Regions from separate parts of the Aerococcus viridans genome, predicted to be linked through region 1. Evidence: predicted binding sites of a transcription regulator. Region 1 holds the regulator's gene; the other holds the start of a gene.
The links. Region 1 encodes NrdR, which represses ribonucleotide reductase genes. Its sites were predicted from a motif close to ACACNATATATNGTGT; they were not measured.
Positions count from the first base shown of each region.

Region 1 (3,429 bases):
ATTTGGTTGTTGTCAGCCATACTTACTCACCTTCTTTTTGATTTAATGAATGCAGTAATTGTTGAATTTCTGCTTCTTGCGCACTTAAGGATGCCTTATTTTCTTGCTTGACTGCCGTGTCTTGCTTAGGGCCTTCTTGGTCACCTGCCTTTGGCGCCACCACTGGTTTTTGATATTTATCCTGTCTTGAATCAGGGTCTAACCATTTTGGTTTAACCGACTGCTTCTGCGTCTGATAACGACCTTTAGCCATCCGGTTTTTTTGCCGTTTTTCATAATTTTCAGCACTCTTCTGCTTACGTTGCTTCAAGTATAACATGGCTTCTTCAGGCTCAACCACCTTGTTTTGACGCCAGTCATCAGCAACACTCTCTAGGTATGAGCGCGTCAACCGATTCTGTTCCAACTCAATCAAACAGAATTGCACCATTACATTTAAGGTCGCAGGCTGAATCACTTCTGACTGGATTAACTCAGTAATGGCGTTACCCTCAGACTTAGTCAGATAGCCGCCCTTTTGTTCCTTAATTGATTTAGCAAAGGCAATTGGTGGATAAGACCTAGCCAATTTAGAAAATGACAATTCTTCTTTTGAGAGCCCTTTGCCTAACCATTGTTGATCAGCTTGATCTGCCTGCTGGCGGTCTTTGGCCTCTGAAAATGTAATTCGGTCCATTAAACCGCTACTAACCCCTTGTGCAGATGCCTTTGCTGGCTGAACATTACTTGTACCTGTTTGACTGCTCGATTTGTCTAAAGCCAGGCGCTGCAACTTGCGTACGTCAATCGTATTGGTCCTTAGATCAGTCGCTGATAAGGCCAATTCTTTCAAGTCCACTTCATCAAAACCATAGAGTTGATGCAAGGATACAAACATCTCTCTCACTTCATCTGTGATGGCTTTTTCAGAGATGAATGACGATTGCAGCAACTCTTTTAAGGCGTTCATGTCTAAGGTTGAACTAGTGATTGTAGTTGCCTTGGCTTGACTATTTTTAGCTACCAACTTATCCTCAATCTCATCCGAAATGGGATAGTATTGACTTGGTAATCGGTAGACATCTTGGAAAGTAGCAGTCACTTCCGTCCAATTTCCTGATTTCAAGTCTACTGGCATTTTGATTGAAAACTTGTCTAGCATCAATTGATAGCGGTCTTGACCCAACCGGTCCATTAAAAGACTAGACATAATCGGGTCAGAGAAAATATGCTTAGAATCCAAAGGCGCTTGCAATTGATAAATCGTCGCCACATCATCTTGATTTTGATGACTACTTTTTTCAAAAACTTGTAATAAGCCAATTGCTTCAAGTTGCCGTCTGGCCTTCACGTATTGCTCCTTACCAGCCACCATCTGTTCCATCAAATCGAAGTGGCGCAAAGGGATTGAGGCAAAGTCAGACAGTTGAATATTGGCATATAAAGTCTGGTAAAAGGCGTAAGCAGTGCCGCCAATAATGGGTTGGTATAGATGAAGTAGGACTTGCTGGTCAATATCTGAAATCCAGTGGGGTTGGGTAATTTGAACAAGCCCTTTTGGATCTAAATTTTGCCATGGGTATGTCACTGGCATTACCCTCCCTTCTATGAAATATTTAGTCTTCTACATGATCTTGGTTTGATTCTTCAGGATTCACATCGCCTTCAACCTGGTCATTCCGCCCTCTTAATTGTTCGATTTCTCTTAGGAAAACAGTCGGATCCTCAAATTGTCGGTATACGCTAGCATAACGAATATAAGCCACTTCATCAATATCTGGTAAAGCCGCCATCAATAATTCCCCAATTTCAGAAGCTGGTACCTCATTTTGGCTACGAGACCGCAACTCAGATTCAACGTCATTGGCTAACTGTTCAAGTTGGTCAGCTGATACAGGACGCTTTTCAGCAGAGCGGATCAGGCCACGCAAAACTTTCTCATGAGAAAACTCTTCTCTAGTTCCGTCACGTTTAACGACTAATAAGGGTGTTCGTTCGATGCGCTCGAAAGTGGTAAAACGGGCGCCACAGTCTAAGCACTCTCGACGTCGACGAATAGAGGTATTATTCTCCGCTGGTCGACTATCAATTACTTTTAAATTGGTTGAAGCACAATTTGGACATTGCATATATTTGACACCTCTGCTTTCAATTTTAATATACTTGAATAATTGCTCGATTTATTATAGCACAATGGCTATTCAACCACTATTTTAGCGGTTGAAAACCAGAGATGCCGACCCATGCATCCAATTGTTGTTCAGTATCTGCAATAGACCCCGAATTATCAATCACCACATCCGCCATCATCGCTTTTCGTTCAATGGACATTTGACAAGTCATTCGTTGAAAAGCCTCAACTGAAGTTAAGTTATCCCGCTGAATTAACCGGTCTAATTGAATGGTTTCTGACACATAAATAACCATCACCTGGTCACATGCATCCGCGAAATCCCCTTCAAATAATAAAGGGATATCCATGACAATCAGTTCATGGCCTTCCGCTTCATACTTGTCTTTTTGACTGTTTAACCAGTCGCGAATAGGTTGACGTAACAGTTCATTCAGTTTCTCTCGTTCCTTATCATCTGAGAATATAATTTGGCCTAGTTTTTTGCGATCTAAAACTCCATTAGGAAAGACGATATCCTCTCCAAAATGTGCTTTAACCGCTTCTAAACCTGGTTGTCCGGGTTCAACAACCACCCGTGCCCCGTAATCTGCATCGATGACTGGAAACCCGGCTTTCTTAAAAAATTTGCTTGCTGTTGATTTACCTGTGGCAATACTGCCGGTTAGTCCTAAAATATGACTCATAGTGCCTCCGTTTTAATTTAAATAGATGATGTAATATATTTCACTGCAAGGTGAATGCGTTGGCAATATGGACAGAAATGCGTCCCTCTTTTAGCCACGCTAATTTTCTCAATCTCAGTGCCACAACGTGGACAAGGTTGGCCCTTTTTCCCGTAGGCCTTTAAATAATCGGCAAATTGACCATTCTCACCGAAGGTATTGGTATAGGTTCGAATCGTTGTCCCACCAACTTCAATAGCTGACGCCATAATCCTACGACTCTCAGTGATAATGGCTTGGATTTCCTCGTCGTATAGTGATCTGGCGCTTTGTTCAGGGTGGATTTTCGCTGCAAATAAGATTTCATCCGCATAAATATTGCCAATTCCCGCAATAACCCCTTGGTCTAACAACACTGCCTTAATGGATCTTGTCGTCTTATCAAAACGCTTTTGCAGATAATCAAAGGTTAAATCGTTTGGCTCAGGACCTAATTTCAGCTTGGCAATCTCTGCTTCAGTATCTGCCTTTTCAACCATATGAATCCGGCCAAACTTCCGAACATCTCGGTAACGAAGGTCATGACCATCAGTCAGATGACAAATAACATGGGTATATTGGTCTACCGGGCTTTCCGTTGACTCATATAGGTAC
Region 1 is NZ_CP014164.1:645,064-648,492, reverse strand. It holds gene dnaI (primosomal protein DnaI) at 1-20, opposite strand, end outside; gene AWM76_RS03165 (DnaD domain protein) at 23-1,573, opposite strand; gene nrdR (transcriptional regulator NrdR) at 1,596-2,108, opposite strand; gene coaE (dephospho-CoA kinase) at 2,188-2,796, opposite strand; gene mutM (DNA-formamidopyrimidine glycosylase) at 2,814-3,429, opposite strand, start outside.

Region 2 (3,429 bases), 450 kb from region 1:
TTACTTGAGCATTTCCTTTATCATCAGTCCAAGGAACACGGAAAGAAATGATTCTTTCTGGAATCGCTAGAATTTGTAGAATGTTTTTTTCTACATATTCAGGATGCTCTTCAATTACTGGCGCAACAGAATCTAAGAATTCGTCTAAAACTTGGATGAATTCTGGTTCAGCTTCGTATTGCTTGTGCCATTTTTCTTGAGTGACCTTAATATATTCTTGTGCATTCATGTTAATTCCTACTTTCTGTTCTTAATTATTACAATATAATGAGAACAGTACTTATTATATACAAAATCACCAAAGAATAAAAGTTTTTTTGTGATAAAATGATAAACATTTTTACACGGAATTTTGAAAGTACTGTCTTTTACCTTAGATTATCTGTCATTACCCTACTCTGCTGTCTGAATATCGGCCCATCTATAGTTGATATAAGATTGACCTGGTCGGTTGATATCAGATACTTGTGGATTTTCTAAAATTGCTTGATAGGACTGATACACTGGAATCTGAACAGCATAATCATCTAAGTCAGCTTTTTCAAGATTTATCAGCGTTTCCCATCTACCACTTGGGTCAAGTGCTTGCGCCAGACTTTTAGCCACCAATTCATCCAATTCATCATATTGATAATTTCCGCGGGTAATAGAAGAATCAAACCGTCCTAAATAGTTTATTGGGTCCCCGAAATCAGCTTGCCAGAAAGTGGCACCTAAGTCATAGTCCCCATCAGATAAAGCTGCAAATCGAGCAGATAACGGCATAGTCTTTACGGTAACTTCGATACTTGGCAGGTTCTCTGTTAATTGTGATTGAATATACTCCGCAAAAATTTGACTCTCCTCGTCATCGGCCGCAACCATCTCCAACGATAAAGAATCTAAGGCAACCTGCGTTAAACCATTTTCTCAATTTTCTTGAACAGTTTCTATATCGTAATCTATAATTTCCCCCTCTGATTTCAAGTTACAAGTGACAAGCACTTTTATTTTTGGTAAAATTGGAACTTGGTTGTTTCGATATTTTTATACAACGAAGTACTAAATTTGCACTTATAAATCCTCATGAATTTTTTAAAGATTTGGAAATTCCCATACATCAACCTTTTAGCTCAAGTCCTATTGATGAAAAAAAGAATTTAAGCTAAACAACTTGACTCAGGACTATAAACCCTATATATTGTGTTCATAAAATAAATCACAACTACATGTGGCATATATAGGGGGATAATCATGGTAACTGTATACACAAAACCAAATTGCATGCAATGCAATTTCACAAAAAAATATTTAACTGAAAAAGAAATCGAATTCCAAACAATCGATGTTACAGAATCAGAAGAAGCATTAGCTAAAGTTAAAGGCATGGGCTTCCAAGCTGTGCCTGTAATCGTTGCCGAAAACGAAGAAGCTTTCTACGGTTTCCAACCAGACCGTTTAGCAAAATTAGTTTAATCAAATCAAATGAAACGACTGAAGTTTGACCTTCAGTCGTTTTTATATAAAAAGCGTCACGCCCTTTCCCTCATCAACATGATTTAGGATTTGGACTGTGGCGCTTTTTTGTTTAAATAGAATTTTCTTGATCTTGATAGTCTGATTCAGCCAAGTCGGCCATGATTTGGTATAAATCACCTGCTGTCAACTGATCTTTTTCTTCTTTACTAAAGTCTTTAATGATTTTACCGTGGTGTAAAAGGATCATCCGGTTACCATATAACAAGGCATCTTGGAGATTATGAGTAATCATTAAGGCTGTTAGGTTATGGTCTTTTACTTGGTCAGATGAAATTTCTAAAATGCGTTTAGATGTCTTTGCGTCTAAGGCTGCTGTATGTTCATCTAATAATAAAATTTCTGGTTTAGTGATAGTTGCCATCAATAAGGCAATCGCTTGTCTTTGCCCTCCGGATAATAAGCCTATTTCAGCATCCAATCGATTTTCTAAGCCTAAATGCAGTTGGCTTAATGTCTCTTGGAATTGTTTCCGATTGTCATCTTTAATAGCTAACCCTAAACCTCGTTTTTGACCTCTTTTTAAAGCTAATGATAAGTTTTCTTCAACGGTCATACGTGGTGCTGTCCCCATTGACGGATTTTGGAATACGCGGGAAACAAATTTAGCCCGGTCCTCTTCAGCAAGACGACTAATATCTTTATCGTTTAAAGTGATGGCACCTGAGTCTAACAGGAAGGTGCCAGCAATGGCGTTTAATAGGGTTGATTTTCCTGCCCCGTTACCCCCGACAATGGTAATGAAATCGCCCTTTTCCACTGTTAATGATAAGTCATCTAAGGCTGCGAAGGCATCCGGTGTTCGTTTGTTAAATACTTTTCTCGCTTGGTTAATTTCTAATAAGGTCGTCATTATTTAGCCACCTTTCTGTATTCACGGTAGTCGGCTACTTTATTTTGAATGGTTGGAATAGCCAGACATAAAGCAACGATAATTGCTGAGAATAGACGGAAATCATTCGCTTCAAAGTTCATCATTAAGACAATCGTTAATAGTAAGCGGTAAATAATTGAGCCCACTAGGATTGTAATAAAACGAACCCCTAATTTCACATTACGGAATAGGACTTCCCCAATAATAATGGAAGCTAAACCAATCACTACAGTACCAATACCCATTTGAATATCAGCATAGCCATTATCAGTAGAAACAATATAACCTGACACAGCGATCAATCCATTGGCTAGCATGTAACCAAGCATAGTCATCTCTGACGTTTCAATCCCTAGTGATTTAGCCATTTGCATATTATCACCTGTTGCAATCAAAGCTTGCCCCATTTCGGTTTTAAAGAAATAAGTTAACAGGAATATAATTGCTGCTACAATGATCAAACCAATCACAATGGTATCTACATTACGTGGCAAGGATAAACCAGCAATCGCAGTTTTTAAAGTCGTCACCGTTGATAAAGACATGTTGGCCTTACCCATGATTTTCAAGTTGATTGAGTAAATCCCTGTCATGGTAATTATACCTGCTAATAACGGATTAATTTTCAAGCGGGTTACTAAAAAACCTGTAACTGCTCCTGCAGCCATACCTGCTAAAAATGAAATCAACAATGATGTGAAAGGATCTATATTAAAGTAAAGCATTTGGGCACCAATGGCACCACCCAGTACAAACGACCCTTCAGTTGTCATATCCGGTGCATTTAAAATTCTAAAAGTGATATAAATGCCGAGACCCATTACAGCCCAGATTGTCCCTTGAGAAAAAGCACTAATTATCATGTCCATATGGTCTCCTCCTTATTCTCCAACCAATTCAGCGTATTCGTCACTGTTAACATCAATGGCAGCATCAATCAATTCTTGTGGTAGTTGAATGCCCAATTCTTCAGCTTTAGCTGTATTGATGTAGGTATCTGTTTTGTCATTATAGATAATTGGATAAGTTGCCGTATCTGC
Region 2 is NZ_CP014164.1:1,092,008-1,095,436, reverse strand. It holds gene gdhA (NADP-specific glutamate dehydrogenase) at 1-229, opposite strand, end outside; gene AWM76_RS05285 (periplasmic substrate-binding domain-containing protein) at 394-864, opposite strand; gene nrdH (glutaredoxin-like protein NrdH) at 1,234-1,455, shown strand; gene AWM76_RS05275 (ABC transporter ATP-binding protein) at 1,568-2,368, opposite strand; gene AWM76_RS05270 (ABC transporter permease) at 2,368-3,258, opposite strand; gene trpX (tryptophan ABC transporter substrate-binding protein) at 3,271-3,429, opposite strand, start outside.
Region 2: the regulator NrdR is predicted to act here: its motif matches at 1,171-1,186, upstream of nrdH (glutaredoxin-like protein NrdH).